Regions from separate parts of the Pseudoalteromonas sp. SIMBA_162 genome, predicted to be linked through region 1. Evidence: predicted binding sites of a transcription regulator. Region 1 holds the regulator's gene; each other region holds the start of a gene.

The links. The regulator sigma-54, encoded in region 1, starts transcription at its own class of promoters, with help from an activator protein. The targets are predictions, from matches to a motif close to GTTGGCACGNNNNTNGNNT.
Region 2: the regulator sigma-54 is predicted to act here: its motif matches at 4,281-4,299, upstream of R0J88_RS02380 (hemerythrin domain-containing protein).
Region 3: the regulator sigma-54 is predicted to act here: its motif matches at 2,947-2,965, upstream of R0J88_RS05055 (GumC family protein).
Region 4: the regulator sigma-54 is predicted to act here: its motif matches at 1,588-1,606, upstream of nirB (nitrite reductase large subunit NirB).

The regions. Positions count from the first base shown of each region.
Region 1 is NZ_JAWJBQ010000006.1:183,183-189,074, forward strand. Features, by position in the region: gene kdsC (3-deoxy-manno-octulosonate-8-phosphatase KdsC) at 1-209, shown strand, start outside; gene lptC (LPS export ABC transporter periplasmic protein LptC) at 206-760, shown strand; gene lptA (lipopolysaccharide transport periplasmic protein LptA) at 750-1,286, shown strand; gene lptB (LPS export ABC transporter ATP-binding protein) at 1,283-2,008, shown strand; gene R0J88_RS06700 (RNA polymerase factor sigma-54) at 2,078-3,577, shown strand; gene hpf (ribosome hibernation promoting factor) at 3,604-3,891, shown strand; gene ptsN (PTS IIA-like nitrogen regulatory protein PtsN) at 3,896-4,348, shown strand; gene rapZ (RNase adapter RapZ) at 4,368-5,213, shown strand; gene R0J88_RS06720 (HPr family phosphocarrier protein) at 5,257-5,529, shown strand; gene mgtE (magnesium transporter) at 5,638-5,892, shown strand, end outside.
Region 2 is NZ_JAWJBQ010000002.1:160,491-166,382, forward strand. Features, by position in the region: gene R0J88_RS02365 (S9 family peptidase) at 1-94, shown strand, start outside; gene R0J88_RS02370 (pseudouridine synthase) at 233-1,885, shown strand; gene R0J88_RS02375 (diguanylate cyclase) at 2,170-4,089, shown strand; gene R0J88_RS02380 (hemerythrin domain-containing protein) at 4,337-4,762, shown strand; gene R0J88_RS02385 (hypothetical protein) at 4,848-5,261, opposite strand; gene R0J88_RS02390 (TonB-dependent receptor) at 5,508-5,892, shown strand, end outside.
Region 3 is NZ_JAWJBQ010000005.1:34,040-39,931, forward strand. Features, by position in the region: gene R0J88_RS05045 (sugar transferase) at 1-267, opposite strand, end outside; gene R0J88_RS05050 (glycosyltransferase) at 278-1,354, opposite strand; gene R0J88_RS05055 (GumC family protein) at 1,356-2,849, opposite strand; gene R0J88_RS05060 (glycosyltransferase) at 3,081-4,214, opposite strand; gene R0J88_RS05065 (acyltransferase) at 4,216-4,923, opposite strand; gene R0J88_RS05070 (O-antigen ligase family protein) at 4,928-5,892, opposite strand, start outside.
Region 4 is NZ_JAWJBQ010000005.1:44,145-50,036, reverse strand. Features, by position in the region: gene nirB (nitrite reductase large subunit NirB) at 1-1,438, opposite strand, end outside; gene R0J88_RS05105 (hypothetical protein) at 1,849-2,085, opposite strand; gene R0J88_RS05100 (LruC domain-containing protein) at 2,344-4,539, shown strand; gene R0J88_RS05095 (hypothetical protein) at 4,539-4,994, shown strand; gene R0J88_RS05090 (endonuclease/exonuclease/phosphatase family protein) at 5,278-5,892, shown strand, end outside.

The DNA.
Region 1 (5,892 bases):
TTGCCTACATTGGCGATGATGGCCCAGACATGCCAGTAATGGAGTTAGTAGGGTTTGCTGTTGCAGTAAATGACGCCCATCCGCTAATAAAACGTTTAGCGCATTATACAACAAAAATGCTAGGTGGCTTTGGTGCAGTGAGAGAACTTACCGACCTACTAATGCTTGAAAATAACAAACCTTTGACCACAAAAGGGACTAGTTCATGAATGCAGCGCGCATAATATTAAGCGTTTTATTCATCAGCTGTATGGTTTGGCTTTGGTACCCTTATTTCACACAAGTAAATTTACCACAACAAACCGAAGCAGACATAATTGCAAAGCCCGATTACACAGCCATAGAGCTAAAACAAACAGCGTATGACGAAAATGGGAAAATCAGCCATAAAGTAACGGCAGCGCGAATGGAGCTATATCAAGAATTAGGGTTTACCTTTTTTGATAAACCTATTTTTACGCTATACAACGACAAACAAACATGGCGAATTAACGCTAATGAAGCAACATTATACGAAGGCAGACAATTAATATTAGAAGGTAACGTTGTTGCTAGTAATTTAACTGATAACGCAATGATAGATAAAATTAATGCTGATAACATTCAGGTAGATATAAAATTACTAACGATGCAATCAGAGCAGCCTGTCATTGTTACAGGGCCCAATTTAAAAATCACCGGTAAAGGCTTAGAAGCCGATTTAAAAACCGAAGTGATAAAATTAATTAACCATACGCGAACTATTTATTATGACCAATAAACTATCAACACTCTTTATTATTCCAACATTTTTACTTGCATTAGGTACTAATGCCGCTGAACCAACAGCGCCAATTTCTGCAAATCAAATTTCGATTAGTGCGGATAAACAAGAGGGTCAACTAAAAGAAAACGTAGGTATCTTCGAAAAAAATGTTGAAATTATTCATGGCGACAGAAAAATTACCGCAGACCGCCTTGAGGTTCACAAGCGCGATGAGCTAGGCGACAACAAGCAATTGTTAATTGCCACAGGTACGCCTGCATATTTTGAAGAAAAACAAGCCGACGGCACAATAATGAGCGCCAGCGCTAATGAAGTTAGGTACGATGTTTCAACGCGTTTTTTAACATTAATTGGAGATGCAGAGATATCTCAAGCTGGGCAAAAAATGAATGCAAAAAGCATTACCTACGATATAGAACAGCAGCTTATTAGCGCCGAAAAAGATGAAAGTTCAACAGACCGTGTACACACTATCTTAGTGCCTGTGGAGCCTAAAAAAAATGACAAAGGCCAACCATGAGTACATTAAAAGCAGAGCTACTAGCCAAAAGCTACAAAGGCCGTGAAGTTGTAAAAAATGTGGGCTTAGAAGTTAAAGCTGGAAGTATTGTAGGCTTGCTTGGGCCAAACGGCGCAGGTAAAACAACAACCTTTTACATGATTGTAGGCTTAGTCCCTAGCGACAAAGGCAAAATATCTATCGATGATAACGATATTACGCTTTTACCTATGCACAGTCGTGCTAGATTAGGCATTGGCTACTTACCACAAGAGTCGTCTATATTTAGAAAATTAACAGTGTATCAAAACTTAATGGCTATTTTAGAAACTCGAAAGGAGCTCACTAAGCAAGCCAGAGAAGATACATTAAATAATCTATTGGATGAATTTAGCATTCAACACATTCGCGATAGCAAAGGTATGGCATTATCGGGCGGAGAACGTCGCCGAGTAGAGATTGCACGTGCTTTAGCCGCAGATCCAAAGTTTATTTTGCTAGACGAACCATTTGCCGGTGTTGACCCTATCTCAGTATTAGATATTAAAAAAATTATTGAACACCTGAAAAACCGTGGGATTGGCGTATTAATAACAGACCACAATGTAAGAGAAACCCTTGATGTTTGCGAAAAAGCCTACATTGTTTCTCATGGGGAACTGATTGCTTCTGGTACCCCTGAACACGTATTAAATGATAAAACTGTACGCGATGTATATTTAGGCGAGCAATTTAGGCTGTAACATTTACGCCTTATTTATAAGCATCTGCTAGTATTAATTATAACAACTTAAAAGGATTGTTAGAGATACATGAGGCAATCACTACAGCTGCGCATGGGCCAGCAACTTACAATGACACCTCAGTTGCAACAAGCTATTCGCTTGCTGCAATTAAGTACATTGGATCTTCAGCAAGAAATACAAGAAGCGCTCGACAGCAACCCATTACTTGAGGTTGAGGAGCAAGACTATGCCGATGATCTTGCGGGCAAAAATGAGCAAAAAGCAGATAATGATGAAGTTACAGTAACCGTATCTGCAGATGAAGCCCCTAGCGAGTATGAACAAGACAGTGGTGAAGCGCTTGCTAAAGATACCGTAAGTGACGACATGGCAATGGATGTTAGCTGGGATGAGTATATGAGTGCAGCCCCTGCATCATCTTCAGGCCCAATGCCTGAAGATGAGTCTATATATCAGGGCGCATCAACTGAAACGCTTCACGAATACTTAATGTGGCAATTACAATTAACGCCATTTAGCCCTACAGATGAAGCCATCGCTATTGCTATTGTAGAAGCGGTGGATGATTCAGGCATACTGACACTCAGCTGCGAAGAGATTTTAGAGAGCTTTAATCAAGATAACGACGATGACGTTGAGGTTGAACTTGACGAAATAGAAGCGGTTTTAAAGCGCATTCAGCTATTTGACCCAGTGGGTATTGCGGCACGTAGCTTACAAGAGTGCTTGTGTATTCAGTTAAATCAATTTGATAAAGGCACGCCTTTTATTGATGAAACAAAAATGATTTTAACAGAGCACATTGATTTGTTAGCTGCTCGTGACTACCGTACATTAATGAAAAAAACGAAGCTCAAAGAAGATGAGCTTAAAGAAATAATGACACTTATTCATACTCTCAACCCTAAGCCTGCAGACACAATAGTACGAGAAGAGTCTGAGTATGTAATACCTGATGTGTCAGTTAAAAAAATTAAAGGCCGCTGGATTGTAGAGTTAAACCCAGACAGCATGCCAAAAATTCGTGTAAACAGCCAATATGCAGCGATGTCGCGTACAGTTAAATCAAGCGGCGACAGTCAATTTATTCGCTCACATTTACAAGAAGCTAAATGGTTTATAAAAAGCTTAGAAAGTAGAAATGATACACTTTTAAAAGTAACTAACTGTATTGTTAAACAACAACAGGGCTTTTTTGAACACGGCCCAGAAGCCATGAAACCGATGGTTTTAAATGATGTTGCCGAAATGGTAGAAATGCACGAATCAACAATTTCGCGCGTAACTACGCAAAAGTATATGCACACACCGCGTGGAATATTTGAGCTTAAATACTTTTTCTCAAGCCACGTAAGTACCGAAAATGGTGGAGAATGTTCATCTACGGCAATACGTGCACTTATTAAAAAATTAATCGCAGCAGAAAACTCAGCAAAACCATTGAGTGATAGCAAAATTGCGGATATATTGGCTGAGCAAGGAATTAAAGTAGCGAGACGTACAATCGCAAAATATCGCGAATCTCTGGCTATTCCACCGTCAAATCAGCGAAAGAGCCTGATTTAAGACGCTAAACAAAGAGGGTAATGCTTATGCAACTAAATTTAACTGGTCGTCATGTAGAACTAACTGATTCATTAAGAGACTATATAAATACCAAATTTGCGAAGCTAGAAAGGCACTCTGATCATATTAATAATGTTCATGTCATTCTTGATATAGAAAAATTAAATCAAAAAGCAGAAGCAACTATTCATGTAAGTGGTGCTGAATTATTCGCATCCACTGAACATCAAGATATGTATGCAGCTATTGATTCATTGATTGACAAGCTTGACCGTCAAGTAATTAAACACAAAGAGAAGCTTGCTCGACACTAATATGATGAAATTAAGTTCACTTATATGCCAGGACTGCAGTAAAGCTGCGGTCCTTTTTAATAGTAAAAAAAGAATTTTAGAGTTTATTAGCGAGCTGGCTCACGATAAATTACCGTATTTATCTCAACAGGATATTTTGGGCGCTTTATTAACCCGCGAAAAGCTAGGCAGCACAGGGATAGGAAGAGGTATTGCTATTCCACATGGCCGAATGAGCGGCGCACAAGAACCTTTAGCATTGGTGTTAGTAAGTGAAACACCGATTAATTTTGATGCTATAGACAACCGCCCTGTTGATATTTTTGTTGCACTCATCGTACCTGAAGGCGATAACCAACAGCATTTAAAGACGCTAGCAACGATAGCTGATAAACTAAAAAATAAAGAATTTTGTAAGCAGCTTCGCTGTGCTAAATCGGATGCTGAGTTGTATCAAATTATTGTTGACCAATCGTAACAAATTTAAAGGGTGATTAATGGAGTTGATTATCATAAGTGGCCGTTCTGGTTCTGGTAAGTCGGTTGCTTTACGCGTTGTTGAAGATCTAGGTTATTATTGCGTAGATAACATTCCAGTAAATTTATTACCTTCTTTGGTAAGAAGCGTTTCTGATAACTACGATAAAATTGCCGTTAGTATAGATGTGCGAAATTTACCAAAAGAGCAAGATGAGTTTAATCACATCATCGAATACTTACCGGGTTTTACAAAACCAACGCTGTTCTACTTAGACAGTGAAGATCAAACCCTTATTAAACGCTTTTCTGAAACCAGACGCTTACACCCTTTATCAATAGATTCACTTCCGCTTGATTTAGCCATAAAAAAAGAAAAAGAACTTCTCGATGTGCTAATTACGCGCGCCGATTACATGATCGATACCAGTGAGCTAAGCGTTCATCAACTTGCTGAATCAATTCGCGAAAAAATATTAGGTAAAAAAGACAAGCAGCTAATTGTTACATTTGAATCTTTTGGTTTTAAACATGGCATTCCTAAAGAAGCAGATTACGTATTTGATGCGCGTTTTTTACCTAACCCGCATTGGGAGCCTGAACTAAAACCACTTAATGGCCTAGACCAACCAGTAAAAGATTATTTGGCTAGCCACAGCATAGTTCAAAAATTTACATGGCAAATACAAACCTTTGTACAAACATGGCTACCACACCTAGAGCGAAATAACAGAAGCTATTTAACTATTGCGATTGGCTGTACTGGCGGGCAACATCGCTCTGTATATTTAGCGCAAACAATTGGCGAAAGCTTTGCAGTTACGCATCCCAATGTAAAAATACGTCACAGAGAACAAGAAAAGTAATTTTACAAAACTAATAACCTGTTCAGCTTTGATAGAGTAATGTATGCGTATAGAAGACACTTTTTTAATACAAAATAAATTAGGACTGCATGCCAGAGCCGCGACTGTATTAGCCCAACTCGCTGTAAAATTTGATGCTTCAATCACCTTATTTCAAGATGATAAAGAAGCTGCTGGTGACAGTGTATTAGCACTAATGCTACTTGAAAGTAGCCAAGGTAAAGAAGTTAAAGTGGTATGTGAAGGGCCTGATGCAGAGCAAGCTTTAAATGCAATTGGAGAACTTATTTCGCAACGATTTAACGAACAAGAGTAACGTTAATTTTTAACATTTAAATAAAATAACTATAATCAAAATAACTGGCTGCTAGGTCGTACTCCCCCACCCATTAGGTAACAGTTACAGTATAAATAAAGGACGCCAATGCCCGAAGCTTTTGAACAAGACTACCCACTACAACAACTAAAACAAGTGACCAAGTCACTTAATAGTGGTCAGTTTGTTCAAGTTAGGCGCATGCTCGCAAAAACAGCGCCATGTGATACTGCGTTATTATTAGAATCATCTCCACACAAAATTCGTCGCTTGCTATGGCAGTTAGTTGATCCTGATGTTCAAGGTGATGTACTCGAAGAATTATCAGAAGACGTGCGCCTGGGTATTATTGCCCAAATGGAG
Region 2 (5,892 bases), on a different contig from region 1:
GGATAACTATTTAATAGAGGGTAAAAAAGACATGCCTGATTACAAAATAGACCACGCAGCAAAACTTAAAGCAGTAAAAGATGCCAATAAATAATTTGTGGTAAGTTAAAATAGTGAGGCCGGCATTGTTGCTGGCCTTTTTTTATTATTTTAGAACCAATACCCCCTAGCAAGCTCATGCTGTGATAAAATCTAAATTAATTCTTCGCCTCAATTTCATAATTCGACCGCTATGTCTAACAGCCCTTGTTTTACCCCATTTGCTCAACCTGTTTCCACTATTCCTTTACCGGAACAGTTTACTTACCCCTTTTTTTACGAGCCACACCCGTTAACTATTGCAGCAAGCGAACAATTGCAACAGCAGCTCGAAACACTGCCACATTTAAAAGCTGAAAACGCGGGTAAAATGTTTGGCGTGTTAGTGGTTAAAAATGAGCAAAACGAACTGGGCTTTTTAGCTGCCTACTCAGGGCAAGTTGACGCAAACAAAGTCAGTATTAACTTTGTGCCCCCTATTTCAAGCATGCAATTAAACGATGAAAATTACTTAGCTAAAAGCAAAATAATAAATGACTTGAACGCACAAATAGACGAACTTGAAAACAGTGAGCAGCTAAAGAGCATTAGCCAATTATTAGCTACCGCCAACGAAGGCTTTGAAAAAGAGCTGCAAGCGCAGCATGCTTTAATGCAAAAAAGCAGAAAAAAGCGTAAAAAACAACGCAGCGACGCTGAAAAAAAATCGAGTAAAACCAAAATTCAACAACTCAAAAAAAAGCTAGCAACACAAAGCATTGAAGAAAAAAAGCAGCTTCAGGCATTAAAGCAAAAATGGCAAACACAGCTAGTCACACTTGAACAAGCGCATAGCAAAATAAACGATGAACTTGAACATTTAAAAAAACGCCGTAAAACGCTCTCCAAAAGCTTACAAAAAATACTATTTGCTCAATATCAATTTCTTAATATTAATGGCGAAATAGAAGACCTCAATGCTATTTTTGCCAAATTACCTGAGCATACGCCGGCATCGGGGGCAGGTGACTGTGCAGCCCCTAAATTGCTTCAATATGCGTTTAAACATAACTTAACACCTATAGCCATGGGTGAGTTTTGGTGGGGAGCCCCGCCTAAATCTGCGGTTAGGCAGCATAAAAACTACTACCCATCTTGCTTTAGTAAATGTCAGCCTATCTTAGGCCACATGCTAAAAGGCTTAAATGTAGAACCTAGCCCACTGTTGAATAACCCTGCACAAGGTAAAGAGCTTACTGTTGTTTACCAAGATGACGATTTGGTCATAGTGAATAAACCGGCAGAGTTTTTATCGGTCCCGGGCATTACCATAGACGACTCTGTATTCTTGCGTATGAAAACACAATTTCCAGAAGCTACAGGCCCACTTATTGTGCACCGATTGGATATGTCAACCTCAGGACTATTAATTATTGCCCTAAATAAACGGGCACATAAAGCCATTCAAAAACAATTTATTGAGCGCACAATAGAAAAGCGCTACGTTGCTTTAGTCGATGGGAATATAGAACAAGAAAGCGGTACTATAGAGTTACCCCTAACACCAGATTTTGATGATAAGCCGCGTCAAAAAGTGTGTTACCAAAAAGGAAAGCCTGCACTTACAACATGGCAAGTACTTGAGCGAAAAAACAACACAACTCGCTTGCAGCTCTACCCTAAAACAGGGCGCACACATCAACTGCGTGTGCACTGCGCACATGTATTAGGTTTAAACACCCCTATTATTGGTGATACACATTATGGTAAAAAAGCAGACCGGTTACACCTGCATGCTGAGTATCTAGCATTCACGCACCCGATTAATCACGAGCGTTTAGAGTTTAAAATTGATGCTGATTTTTAACAGATAAATACTAAAACCACCATAAATAAGGCTGCTATCACGCTTATACTAGGATTATAGGCGTAGATATTTTTATAAAATAACTTTTATGGTAATGTAATTGGATAATTAATGGTTAACCAATACTTAATAGAGATTGAAAATGCTAGATATAAACGTCTCTCAAGGCTACAACCTGCTTGAGTTTTTGATTACTAAAAGTATATGGATGAGGTTTAGCCAAAATTTAACTAACCCTACGTTTTTCAAAAAAGCTACACGTATCAAGTTAGTAAGGGCTTAATATGACTAATAACATGCAATTTAAAGCAAGTTACCTATCGGTGTTGGTTAAACAGCTTGTTGTTGTGTGTTTTTTACTCGCCGCCTTTCAAAGTATTGCTTATTCAAACAACTTTTCTACCCCTGAGCTCAGTCAGCAAGACGTACGCACGCTGATTAAAAGTGTAAGAACAGATAAACTTGATTACCTGCAAAACAAAAAACAAATCACTCAAGCTTACGAGCAAAGTAAATTAAAACAGAATGGCGCTTTGCATTTAGAAGCTGCAGCCATTTATGCCGAACTGCTTTTTAGGGAAGAAAAGTACGAAAAATTAGATAAACACCTCACTGTTTACTTATCAAATCAGCAATTATCTAAACAACCTGACGTATTACTGCTATTTTTGGAGTCACAATTAAAACTGCTTAGCCTACAAAAAGAACTCCAAAAGGCAAACGATGTTGTTAATCAACTAAAAACACGATTTTCTCAATCTACACCGGCTGAAAAAATCATTATTTTAAGAGCCTTTGCATACTTTTATACCGAAACAGATGAACTGAAAAAAACCTTGAGCGTGGCACTTGACGGATTAGAACTGGCGATGCAAAACAACGATATTGCATCGCAAGGCTATTTTTACAGGAAGATAGCCGATGCGTATAATTATTTAGAAAACAAAGAAAAAGCAATAACATACGCTAAAAAAGCGCTGATCGCATATCAGCAAACTCAAGATGGCTTATATACAGCTAAAGCTTACTGGAGCTTGGGCAATGTATTACTTGAAATAAATAAACCAAACGAATCCCTCATTTATCTAGACAAAGCACTCTCTTACTTTGAATCTGTTAACATGCAAAAAGGACTGTCTTTTGCTCAGTATTCAATTGCTAATATTTTATACAAACAAGAAAACTACGAAGATGCGCTCGCCTTAGCCACAAAAAATATTGAGGTTGCCCACCTAGCCGGAATAGGTGATATGAAACTCGCATCGATGATATTGATGCTAGATATTTATAAAAAACAAGGTTTACTTAAAAAAGCCGATAAAATGAACGATGAAGTATTTTCGATGATCGATGATTTTAGCCGCAGCATTTATAAAGCCGATTACCTTCAAAAGCGATACCAGTTAAAACGAAGCCTCAACAAAACAGACGATGCATTTGACGCAATGGAGCAAATGCTTACATTTATAAAAAAGCATTACGAAGCCACCAGCGAAACAAACATTAAAACACTGCAAATAAAATTTGAAGTAAAAGAAAAAGAAGAAAAAATACTCCAACTAGAATACGACAAAAACATTAACGAATTACTCGCTAAAGAAGAGTATCAACAAAAAATAATTTGGCGGTTAAGCGCAACAATTGCGTTTATTTTAGTTATTGTGTCGTTATTACTTATTTATAGACAAGTACTACAACGTAAAAAATATTATAACATTGCGCTGACTGACTACTTAACTAGCAGTTTAAATCGACGCGGTATTATGCAAAAAGCGGCTCAAAAACTTAAGCAAAGCAATGCTACAATTGCCATTGTCGATCTAGATTTGTTTAAGCACATTAACGACACTTACGGCCACGATGTGGGTGACTCCGTTCTTAAAGCTTTTGCTCGTGCAGCACAAAATACACTTGCTGGTGACGACCAATTTGGCCGCTATGGTGGTGAGGAATGGTTATTTATTTTAAACACCGTTGATAAACAAAGCGTTAAAACAACGTTCGATTCTATTGCCAATACACTGATAGATATTTGTAGCGAAATAGAAGGCTTAAATAATACTGAAACCATTACGTTTAGCGCAGGTGCAGCAATTAGCTCCTCCTCTAACCGCTCACTTGAAAAACTGATCATACATGCTGATGAGCTTCTTTATAAAGCCAAACAAAGTGGCCGTAATCAGGTTAATGTTGAGCAGCCCTAGGCGTATTAAAGCTTAACAAACACATACCCCCAAATATGTTTTTAACAAGCTAATTGTAAATAGCTGCACGTGAAGTATTAGCTCGTATTAAAAGTAAGAAATTATTTCACCCTCTCGTCTGTAAAAAATACACAAACAATCCAAAAACATAGCCTAAAACCTATAAAAGCATTAATTTCAACAACTTAAAATCTGGCACTGCGTTTGCTTATTAGTTATTAAGCAATGTAATTGATTAGGATGATTTATGAATATTTTTGAAGCACTACGTAATGACCATGACAAACAACGCAAACTAGTTGACGCGCTTATTCAAACCAAGGGCGACACAAAAAAACGTCATAGCTTAATGGATGAGCTAAAAACAGAGCTAGAAGAACATGCAAAATTTGAAGAGCGCTACTTTTATAATCCATTAATTTGTGAAGATTTAACGCAAGAAAAAGCACGCCACAGTGTTGCAGAGCATCATGAAATTGATGAACTAATTGAACAACTTGAAGACACCGAAATGAGCTCATCAACATGGTTAGTAGAAGCTAAAAAACTACACCATTTAGTGCATCATCACTTAGATGAAGAAGAACATGAAGTATTTCAACTAGCCGGTAAAGCGCTGTCTGAAGGGCAAAAAGAGCGCTTAGGTGACAAATACAACGACGCAATGCATTAATCGTACAAGTAAGAATTCATACACCTCCCTGTGTACTTTTGGTTATAAGCTAATTAGCTTATAACCACTTTTTTGTTTGGCTGTTTTATTTAACAGTATATTTTACGTCTTGATCCCGTAATAAATAAAGTGCAAAACACGCTGCCCACATTGGCCACGCTGCAAAAAATAATAAATTATTAAAGCCATCAATGTACTGATTGTAAGATGAAAGTGTTGATAGGCCGTGAATTATAAAAATAATACCGTAAGTAATACGTTTTTTAATACCCGCTAAAAACGCTAAAACAAGTACTAGCTGCACCGCGCCAATAATGTAAGCCACCATATCTGTAGAGCCACTAATCCCATAAAAATGCTCAAAAATACGTGCGCTATGTCCAGGGTTTACAAACTTATCGAACGTCCACATAACCATTACAATAAACACACCTACACGCAAAGATAAAAGTGACCACTGCAAACGATTTTGAACATCACTACTTAAAGAATCCGTCATAAAATTTCCTTTAAAAATATATAAATAAACCAAGAACAGAACAAGACCGTATAAGGTATGATTAATTTCAAACTATTTAGATTTAATCCAAGTAGGTATTCAACAACATTTAAAGCTTAAGACTATAATAAGAATAATTTGCACGCATCCATTCTAAAAATTAAAAAAGTTTTACTTTAATTGAAAGATATTTTTATTCCTTTCGGTCTTTATCGCCAATAACTAATTACACTAGAGAGACACCCCTTGAAACACGCATACTTAGCACTATCGTTAGCCACCATATTAAACACTCCCCTTGTTGCTTTTGCAGCTGAAAAAACGCAAGCAAAAGATTCGATTGAACACATAGAAGTGGCTGGTCAAGTTATAAAGTCTCAAGGACTTTCTGTTAAAAATGAAACAATTGACGGTCCTTTTGGTGATAACTTAGCACTTCAAGACATAGCACGCTCAGTTACGCCTATTTCAAGCGAACTTATAGAACAGCTTAACATTACTACTTTACAAGATGTATTAGCAGTAAGCCCAAACACATACTCTGCAAGTGGCTTTGGCGCGCCAAGTTTACCTACTATTCGCGGTCAATTGGGTGAGCTTTTTCAAGATGGTACACGTCGTCAAGCAGGTA
Region 3 (5,892 bases), on a different contig from region 1:
TGTACAACCATCAAGGTATACATGAATCGCATACATATCTGTGCTGTAAAGCATGGCGCCCAAATTATGTAACTTTTCTTTAATGTGATCTTGCTCATTGTAGGCACAAATCAAAATACCAAAATGGGTGGTTGCTTTGGTATTCTTTGCACTAATTAATCGCTTACGCTTACCATGACTAAATAACTTTAAAAGTGCTACATAGCCCACGTGGTGGTATATAACTAACGCAATTAACACCGCTAATATTATTAATAAATAAGTCATTATATTTTCCTCACGATGTAATACCTTTGTAAAAGTGGTCGTACTCTGCACTCATTTTTGTAGCACTTGCGATTGAAAATACGTGCTGACGAATACACTCTCCATGTTTTATATAAATGGCTTCAATCAGCGCTTTTTTGAGCCCAACCTCATCGCCAGGCTTTACGAGTACACCTTGCTCGCTGGTTAGTACCTCCTTAATTCCGCCTACATCGGTGGCAACAATGCTTTTTCCGCACGCCATTGATTCCAAAATAGATAGCGGTAACCCTTCACGCTGCGAATACAGACACATCACATTAATTGCTGAATAAAATAGCGGCATATTTTTTACATTACCTAAAAAATGAACGCGATCTTTAATGCCAAGCTTAGTGGCATAATCCAGCAATTCAGTATGTAAACTACCGCTACCAGCAAATACAAGTTCTGTATAAATGGGCAATGAATTAAGAATTCTTAATAATGCAAAGTGCCCTTTACCTGGCTCTAGCCGTGCTGAACAGCCAATTAAGTTAATATCTTGCGGTAAGTGCAGTTCTTTACGGGCGTTTGGTTCATCCCCGCAAACAAATTGTTTAAAATCGATACCATTGAGTATTGTTTTATCGGTTTTAATAGCTGTTTCGTTATAAAAATCGTTAGCGACTACCTGTGCATCAGCAACCCAACTAATTTTTGTCAATTTGTTAAGCACTTTAGTAATTAAACGCTGCTTAAAACTTTTTAAATACCAGGCGTCATGAATAGTCGATACATGCTTAACTCGTCTATTGCGTATACATGCCATACTTGCATAAAGCATTGGCCCTATGTGATGGCTGTGTATTACATCAATATTGAACTTTTTAATAACCTCGGTAAGTTTGCTTACCGTATTCATATCAAACTTTGCAGGCTTATTTAGACAAATTATCCGCCCTTCAAACGATGCTAATTGTGGCCAACCTTCAACAGCCTCGCCCAACGTTCCTTCAAGTGATACAACCACACTTGAGTCTGCAAATTGGCTTTTTTGCATTAGCGTGACGGCCATTTTTTCAAGGCCACCTATTTTAAAGTGCTGAACTAGATGTAAAACGTTCATATTATTTCCCCTGTTCAATAGAGTTAATCGCTGAGCTAAACACCAAATCTACAGGTGTATTTTTAACAATTGGTAAAATGGTAACTACCTCTAAAGAAGATAGTTTTTCTATGGTTTGAATATCTTTTAAGTGGCTGTCAAATAAGGTCGCTACAAACACAATTGTGCTACTTGTAAACACACCTAAAACAAGACCCACAATAATGGATGCGACTAACGACGTGTTAATTGGCTGCGTTGGACTGTATGCGCGTTCAATGGTTTTTACTTTATCTGGCCCTTCGTACTTAACCAATTTGCCTGTCACTTTTGCCATTTCATAACGGCTTAACATATCTTTATAAAGCGATTGTTTAACATCGTAATCTCGCTCTAGTTTTCTTAACTGCTTTTCTACATCACTGGTTACTAATAGCCTTTCACCAACGAGTTTTACTTGTTGCTCTAGCATGTCGTACTCTTGTTGGTGTTGAGCTACTTCATTTTTGGCCTCTTCTAATTTTAGAATTTGCGAAACCAAAACACTGCTTTCATTGTCTTTACCACTAGGCAGTGTGTTTGCCATTTGCCATAGCTGTTCAATATTGGTGGGGTCTAAGTCTTCTGCGCTCTCTAATAGTGATTGCTGGCGATTACGTATACTTTGTAGCTCTCGTTTTTTTGAAATAACCTTACTGTGTTTTTCGGTATATCGTGTTTTTAAAAAGCTTAACTCTGACTCCGCAACAATAATTTTTTCTTCAATGCGCCCTAAAATTGGGTTTGCTTGGCCCATTTTAGTAGCCAGTGCTTTTAATTTTGCTTGCGTACCCGACAGTACAATTGTTTTTTGTTGTTGATCGCTCAGTAATTTATCAAACGTTTGACGGTTACTGTGCAGCACAGCCGGCAAGGTATTGCTGTTTGTTGATTTAAAGGCAGCAAGTGCCTCTTCAGATAATTCAAGCTCATCACGAATGCTGTTCAGCTGCTGATAAAAAAACTGCTCAGAGCTATCAAGCGATGCTCGGGTGGGCGCAAGTAAACGTTCTATAAACTTCTCGACTACTTTTTCAAGCACCAGTTTCATTTTACTTTGCTCATGCCATATAAAATTAACCCGTACCAGCTCATCCCCTACCAACGACAAAGACAATGCCTGAGATAACTCTTGGTGAATTTTTTCTATTTGCGCAGGCGTCGCATTTTCTGGCACTAATTGCGTTTCTTTTGCTACTGCAATAAGTACCTTCCTGCTTATAACGAGTGTACGAAGTGCTGCCATCCGATTAGATAAATCAAATGAAAAAGATAAATCATCAAGATACGGGTTAAGTAATGCTGACTCCTCTATTAAAATAGTGGCATGATTTATATATTTTTTTTGTGCAGTCACTGTGAGCAATATAATGACAAAAGGCACCACTAAAAGTGGGATCACAAATAATTTTGCACGTGTGTATACAGCGTACAAGGTTAAGTAAAGTAATCGTTTTATTTGCTCTCTAACTAACATAATCCCTACCTATCAATTTGCATATTGCTATGCGAAATGTGGCGTTTGTTTGCAAATTAATAATTTAAACTGCAAATATCGCGCTATACATAAGGTGTTGCACAGGGTGCGCCAACTGTTGTGAATTTAATAAAAATAATCAGTTTATTAGCGGGGATCACGCTTTTGAGACTCAGCTCTCAAAGACCTAATTAAATGACATGTTAGAGGGTTTTGGTTTAAAAAATCACGCTACACAGCGTGATTTAAAATAGATAAGTCTTGTTGCACTTTTAGCGCTTTTGACTCCCAACTGTGGCTCTTTGCTAATTGTTGTTGCGATAATTTTAGGGTGTTGCGCTCAATGGTGTTTAAACTAACGGCTTCATCAATTTTATTAATAAATTGATCATGCGTTTTGCCAATAAAAATTTCAGTTTTATATTGTTTTACTGCGGGAAAATCGGTAGCAACAATAGGCTTACCTGCCGCTAAATATTCTTTAAGCTTTAATGGGTCACATGCTCTAATTTGCTCGTTATTAACAAACGGTAAAACAGACACGTTCCAATGTGTGGAAAAACTCGCTAACCGAGCATGCTCAATTGCAGGAATGTGCGTTACATTTTTAAATTGCAGCAACTGCGCTGTAGGCCCCACAATATCGCCAACAAGCACTAACTGATAACTGGGTCGCTGCGCGACTAACGCAGTGAGTAATGCAATATCTAACCAGGCATTAATACTGCCATAGAAACCAATAATCGGACCATTTAAGTGGCTTATCTCTGGTGCAATTTCACTTTTTGAGGTGAACAAATCGTAACTAACACCATGGCTTAACATTTTTGTTTTGTGGTTAGGCATTTTGTTCATTAAAAACGCGCTAATGACATAAATTAAATCGGCGTTTCGTATCAAGCTATTTTCACAAGGGGCAACAAGTGACGCATCAACGCCGGCCAATGCACTAAAATCGTCACCGCAGTAATAAATTAACCTATCGCGTTTTTGTTTTGTAATTAAATATTCGGCTGTGGGCACGCTTAACCAGTAAGTAACAGGCTCATCATCAATATTTTTAAAGTATTGAGAATACACCCACTTATTGAAACGTTTTACTAATGCGTTGTCATGCCAAGGCAATACGGGGAGCTTGTAAACATGCAATGCTTCTGGCGTTTCAATCGTTGCGCTAGTTGATTCGCTAAATAATTGTTTTAATTTATTAAACACACGTTTTAAATCGTTTAATTTAAGGCTTGGCTTTCGCATACCAATTGAATTAACCCAATGTACTTCATGATTTTTAGCCAGTTCAGCAAATAAGTGCTGTGTGCTGCTCGGGTGGCTTGCCCAATCCTCTGCAAAAACAACAAATCTCATATTATGATTCCTTTATGTATTTAACTACTTTTGCTGGATTGCCCGCAGCAATACTAAAGGCGGGTATGTTTTTAGTCACAACACTACCTGCGCCAATAATCGCCCCTTCACCTATGGTAACGCCACCAAGCACGGTTACTCCGGTGCCAAGCCATGCCCCGCGCTTTATAATAATATCGCCAATTTGGTTTTCATCATCACTTTGACCCTGGGCTCTGCGCTCAGAATCAATCGGGTGCCCTGGAAAACCCGCTAAAAATACACGCCCTGCTAACCTAACGTCGTCTTCAAGGGTTATAGTACGTCCTACCGAAAACGCATTTTGCCAACCAATATCAACATTGTTACCAATGGTTAAAGTGGGTGTTGTTTGCCCTCCTACCCGCCCGCAAAAGGTAGAAATACCCGACATTCTCACGTTGTCTTTACACACAACATTAAGCTCACCCAGCACTTGCGGCATACCTGAATATAAATAAAGCTGCTTTTTACTGCCTTTAATTTGGCTTTTGAAAAGGGGCGTAAAATAAGTGATACGTAAAAATTCGTGTATAAATTGTTTTAAAAATTGATGAACAAAATAAAGCGATGAATGAAAAAACGGGATAACAATCATTTGTGGATTGCGAATCGTTTTTGCAAATTGAAAAAGTGATTTTGCAAAAGGATGAGGGCTACATTTAAGCCAATGTTTAACGTGTATGATCATAGTTTTATTCCTTATTGCTCTCAACAGTGATTTTTTCGAGTGCGATTGTTAGCGCTAAAATAATGTAAAGCGGCCAAGTAAAAGCTTGTGTTAGGAAAGTACCTGCAACCATAAAGCCTATTAAACCTGCTTTTAATGCATTTGCATTAACTGCAACTTGGTCGTTATGGTTAAGCGCATTGATGCAATACACGCGTGATAAGCTGCGATATATACTGGCAATTAATAATACAAATATACCTATACCTACAAAGCCTGTTTCGCCTAATACCTGAAACCATGTACTGTGTACTGCATGATTCTTGCCATCCCAATGCGGACTGTAAAAATAATAATTTACGTAAAAGTTATCGACTCCCACACCCGTTAGCGGATTAGAAAGCGCCATATTAATTGCCGCTTGCCATGCATATATTCGACCCATTGCAGACGCATCAACCCCGTCTTCTGCTGCGCCTCCACTTTGCCTATCACCAATGCCTGCAAACACCATCATTGCAAGCATGGCAACAGCTGCACACAGCCCGACTACTAAAGGATTTTTTACTTTTTGATATAAAAAGAAACTTAAAATAGCAGCAATACCCAATAAGCCGCCTCGGCTTTGTGTGGCTATCACACCAGAAATAGCTAACAACAACCCTACGGCTGCAAATAAACGACGATATTTATTCGCACCTTTATCAAACAGCTCTGCTGCCAAAAAAGACACCGGAAACATCAACACTAACGATAGATCGTTAGGGTCTCCTAATTGCGAGCGGTACTCTCGAGAAATAGTGACTCGCGTGCCCTCAACCAAGCCAATACCATTCATTTTGTTACTTAGTGCAACCAACGCCACCGAAATACCCGAAATCATTATGCCCATTCGTACTAAACTAAAATGCGAAAATCGGGTTAACCACCAGCTAATGGCAAATACCATAATGAAAACCTTCACTAGCACACCAGTCCAATACTCTATGG
Region 4 (5,892 bases), on a different contig from region 1:
GATTATTTACTTCAACGCCTCGACTCGCTAGTTCGTCGTCAACTACCGATTTAAGTAACGCTGCACAACCACCGCAACCGCTGGCAGCTTTGGTGCATGATTTAACTGAGGCTAAATCGCAAGAGCCACCATCAATAGCTCCCACAATGTCGCCTTTACTCACGTTATGACACGAACAAATAGTGGCTGTATCGGGTAGGGCGCTGCCCGCAAGAGAAGGGGCGCCGGTGCTATCTGGTAAAATTAAACATTCAGGGTGCTCTGGTAAGTCCATGTCGTTTAACATGTATTGAAGTAGCGTATCGTAATCACTGGTATCGCCAACAAGGACAGCGCCTAAAAGCTTATCGCCAGTTTCATTTAATATAATTTTTTTGTAGCAATCTCTAATTGGATCTTGATAAATGAGCTCTTTGCAGTTGGGCGTTTTTGCATGTGCATCACCAATAGATCCGACTTCTACACCTAGTAGTTTTAATTTAGTGCTCATATCTGCACCTAAAAACTCAAGCTCGCCGCCACTTAGCTGGCTTGCTGCAACGCGAGCCATGTTGTAACCCGGAGCCACTAAGCCAAATAACTTTTTGTCCCATAGGGCACATTCGCCAATAGCCAAAATATCAGGGTCTGATGTTTGGCACTGGTTATTGATGACTATACCGCCACGCTCCCCAAGCTCTAGATCAGCCACTTTACCTAGCTGATCATAAGGACGAATACCGGCAGAGAATAAAATTAAGTCGGTTTCTAAATAAGTGTCGTCTGAAAAGTTTAATCTAAAGCGGCTAGTTTCACCTTTAACTATTTCGCTGGTCGCTTTTGATGTATGAACAGTCACACCCAGTTTTTCTATTTTATTTTTTAATAGCGTGCCGCCTTGCTCGTCTAGCTGGACAGCCATAAGCTGCGGCGCAAATTCAACAACATGTGTATCAAGTCCTAATTGTTTAATGGCGTTCGCGGCTTCAAGTCCTAATAAACCACCACCAATAACTACACCACTTTTACTGGCTGCGGCACTGGCTTTTATTTGCTCTAAATCTTCTAGGGTGCGATAAACTAAACAATGTGGTTGATCGTTTCCCTTAATCGGCGGGACAAACGGGAACGAGCCCGTAGCAAGTACAAGCTTATCGTACGGGTATTGATCGCCTGTTTGAGTATTAACAACTTTGTTTACTCTATCTATGCCTTCAACCCATTGGTTAGTGAATACATTAATATTGAGTTGTTGATAATTTTCTAAAGTTGTTAGCGCTAAATCGTTTGCTGTTTTACCATCAAATACGCTTGATAAATAAACACGGTCGTAAGCTAGATTTGCTTCACCACACAAAACGGTGATGTTTGCGTTAGCATCGCTTTGGCGCATTTTTTCTACAAAATGATGTCCGACCATACCATTGCCAATTATTAGTATTTTTTGCGCGGTTTGCATTAGGCATTCCTTCAGTGACGGTTTAAATTTTACACACAAAAAAGCCCGTCACGATTGTAATTAAATACAATTGTGTACGGGCCTCTTTGCCTCTGGTTGCTTTTTCAACCAATATGTATGCCGTTAATTAACGTGCTTAGTGTTCAATAAAGCAATAACCTAGCCATAAGTTTAAGTTGTTGATTAATAGTGATATTAATGTTCTTTTAGGGTTTAGAGATTTAAAAACGAACACTTTAGGTGCAAGGTTAGTACTAATTAGTGCAGTAAAAAATATATTTAATGGTTTTAAAATGAGTGAGAGTTATCCCCATTGTTTTGTTAAATTGTGGGAGATACTCATATGGGTATGTTGCGTGCAACATCCATTTAACCAGTGATAAGCGCTAACGTGTTTTTTAGCTATGTAGTTAACTATTAATGAAAGCGAGCAGGGTAATCATAGTTATATAGAAGCCAACGCCTAGCGCAATAACCGGCACTACTTTTTTGGATTTTCCTTGTTTAAAACTAGCATAATCTTTAAATTCCATTCTATAGCTTCCAAACGTTATAACTTTTAACAGCATACAACCTGTTGTATAAAACAAGAAACCGAAGGCTGTTTCAATTAAAAGCCATAAAAATATATCTGTAACAATGCTCATTTTTCCCCCTTAATCAAAAAGCTCAGCTAATTAGCGTAAACCAATAATAGTAAAGCATAGTTATTGGTAAAAAATAGTACTTAAATTGTAAGTAAACGTGCGAGTGTATTCTCTCACATTTTGCAAAATGCAAACTTGTCAATTGCAAACTGCATTAGGATTATGCTGAATTGATTTTATTTTTAATAAATTCATATGGTTAAGTTTTGGAATAGACCCTGCAACAGTTTAATTACTTAACTTTTTAAGGGCTAAATTATGAAACTAAATAAACTTGCAACAGCATGCTTAGTTATATTTCCATGCGCTGTGCTCAGTCAACCATTCGAGTCCTGCCCTAGCCAGGCATTTTTAATGCAAGATGCTAACGCGCAACTATACGGAATAGATTTAGTTTCAGCTAAACCTACCGTTTTAGCATCGCAGCTAACGTTCGCTAACGAATTAAATACTAACAGCGTTAATGCAGTCGGTTTTAATTATAAAGATCAATACATGTACGGTTACAGTAAGCAATCACCAGGCAGTGTGGTTCAACTTGGTAGTGACTTTCAAATGAACCGACTAAATGTACAAGGTTTACCCGCCACTAATTTTTACGTCGGTGATATACAAGTTGTAGGTGAGGGCAATGACCAACGGGCTACCTATTATGTTTATCATCCTAACTTTGGCCTGTATGGTATTAATTTAGATGGTGATTTAAATGCATCTATTACGGCAAGTTTGTTACCCAATACAAACACTTGGAAATTGTCTATTTATGACTTTGCTTTTCACCCAGCTAGTAACCTTTTATATGCGGTTGAGCCAAATGGTAATTTATACGAAATAGATATTGCAGGAAATACCCATACGTTAATTACTCAAGTTGATGTAGGCGATGATACTGGTGCATTTGGCGCGGCTTATTTTGATGTGAAGGGGCAATTTTATTTTAGTAACAATAAAAGCGGTAAAATCCATAAAGTTGATTTAAGTGTTAGCCCAGTCGTTGGCTACACCCCGGTGGCAAATGTGTTTACATCGGGGCCTAAATCAAGTCAAAACGACGGTGCGCGCTGTGCCATTGCGGAAGTAAAAGTCACTGACAGCTCAATTGATTTTGGTGACGCGCCAGCGCCATACAACACAAGCCTTGAGCAAAGTGGCGCAAGGCATTTATTTGACCCTGATAGTACCGGTTCAGATTTAATTTATTTAGGAAGCTCGGTGGATGGTGAAAACGTTAATACCAATGCCGATTTACTATTGTCTCCTATTGACGATTCAGACGATGGCGTAAGTTTTGTAACGGCGATTTCGGCAGGGCAAGACTCGCAAATTATTGTTAACGCGTCTGCTTCTGGCTTTTTATATGCGTGGTTTGATTGGGACCAAAATGGCCGTTTTACTGAAGACGAAAGAATGGTAACTAAACGTGCCATAAATGAAGGCGATAACAGCATTTTAATCACGGTGCCAAGTAACACTAAAGCGGGCCAAACATGGGCTCGATTCAGAGTCACCGATGGCACAGAGGCGTCGCTGATCACGGCAACAGGCGGTGTGCTGGGCGGCGAAGTAGAAGATTACGAAATTACCACTTATGCAAGTGCCGTATACCCTGGCGAAAATGATTGGGTAACCCTTGCATTTGAGGATAGATGGCCGTTTGCGGGTGATTACGACTTTAATGATTTAGTACTCAATTACAGAACCACACAGCTTATGGAAGGCAGTAATGTGGTTGGCTATAAAATTGATGGTCAACTAATTGGTATTGGAGCCACATACCATAATGGCTTTGCTGTGAGATTAAAAGAAACTGTCAATAATACCACTCACACTATTTTACGAGACGAAGTCGATGAAGATGCAATTAGCTTTATTATTGACGGGCAACCGCAAACAGCGAGTCCTTTGGAGGCAGGTAGAAACGAAGCTATCCTCATTTTCATGCAAGATACCTGGGCTCACGTTTCAAAAGAGTCGGGCTGTAGTTACTTTAGAACAGAAGATAATTGCGATGAAAACGTTAAAGTTACCTTTAGCATGAGCATTCCTCTAAAAGAACCAAAAGCGAAAAGTGCATCTCCCGGTACGCTACTTGACCCGTTTATTTTTGCAACTAATGGCTTTTACCACGGTGATTTTTTAGTCGGTAAAAACGCCCGAGGATGGGAAGTACACATTAAAAACCAGGCACCAACTGAAGCGTTTGATACATCACTCTACAGCGTTACAAACGCAGATGATGCCAGCGTACAAAGTAATGGTTTGTATTTTCTTAACGAAAACGGTTTACCGTGGGCAATGGAGGTCGGTATGCAATGGCTGCATCCCCTTGAAGGGGTAGACATAACCGACGCTTACGGTAGTTTTGCTGACTTTGCTCAATCATCGGGTAAACAAAAGCCAACGTGGTTTAACGATTACAGTATTAGTAATGTTGTTGTAAGAGGGGAACAGTAATGAAAAAATCACTATTAATTTTATCACTATCAATAGGGTTAACAGCATGTGGCGGCGGTGGTTCAGAAGAGACAAAAGCACCAGCAGTCGCGACGGTATCTTCTACCTCTACACCAGCAAATAATCCAACAGGGATTAACGCAATCACTGTTGATAACGAATTTAATTTATCTACTAAATATTCACTTGATGTTGATGTTGACCTAGGGATGGGCGATGTAAGAGCCTACTTAAATGTGTGCCAAAAAAAGGTGGCATCTCAACGAGCAGATTATAACAACTGTATTTACAGAGGGCCTCTTAGTAATACCGCTCTCGATACGCAATTAGTGTTAAGCAATCAAGATATTGAACTGATTGCTGAAATTTGGTTTTACGATGAGTCGACCGAACCGCTTTTATTCACTTGGCAGTACGAACCTGCTCAAGCGCAACAACAGTTTGTTATCCGATAATAGTTATTAAAAAGGTTAGGTTTAAAAAGTAATGTCAAATATCCCAGAAAGTAATAATCCGCACTATTTAGTTTTGCGGATTATTTTTATATGTGCAGCAGCCGTATTTATCTTACTCGCGTTTAATCCCTTCACTAGCTTTTATGCCGATGTGTTTTCATCTTTACGAATACAGATGTTAATTGCGGCGTTGATATGTGGGTGCGCACTTGTGTTGTTAAAACTGTACAAATTAGCTGCAGTGATAATCATACTTTGCGCGCTGGGGCTAGGCCCTATTTTGGTGTCTTTTCCCGTAACATCGTCTGTTAATTCAGAGGCTTTATCAATCAAGCAAATTAATGTTAATTATAGTAATAAATACCTTTCAACACATTTACTAAGTTTGCGTGATGAAAGTTGGGATGTACTGATTTTACAAGAGTTTAGTGACAAAAATCGCCACCTGTTAACTCAATTTATAACCACTACCGACATGTTTGGCTATGAGGAGGTTGAAGGAATACCCTATGGTATGGTTGTTTTATCGCGAATACCTATGGTTTATAAGCAACAAGTTAAATTAGATGGCGACAAGTTAGGGTATTTAAAACTTAAGTTTATGGTGGGTAATACGGTGTTGACTACGTTTATTGCGCACCCGCCTTCACCACGCTCTAAACGTCATTGGCAAAATAGAAATACGCTATTGGCGGCATTAAAGCTTTCAACACAAAATGAAAAGGGCGCATGGCTCGTCGCAGGGGATTTAAATGTAGTACCTTGGTCTTCATATTTTGAGTGGCAGCAAGCTCAAACCTGCTTTGGGCAACATCGATACTCAAGCTTTATGCCTTTTAAAAAAGGGCACTCTATTTTGACTGGCTTACCTATAGATCACTGTGTAATGAGCGAACAA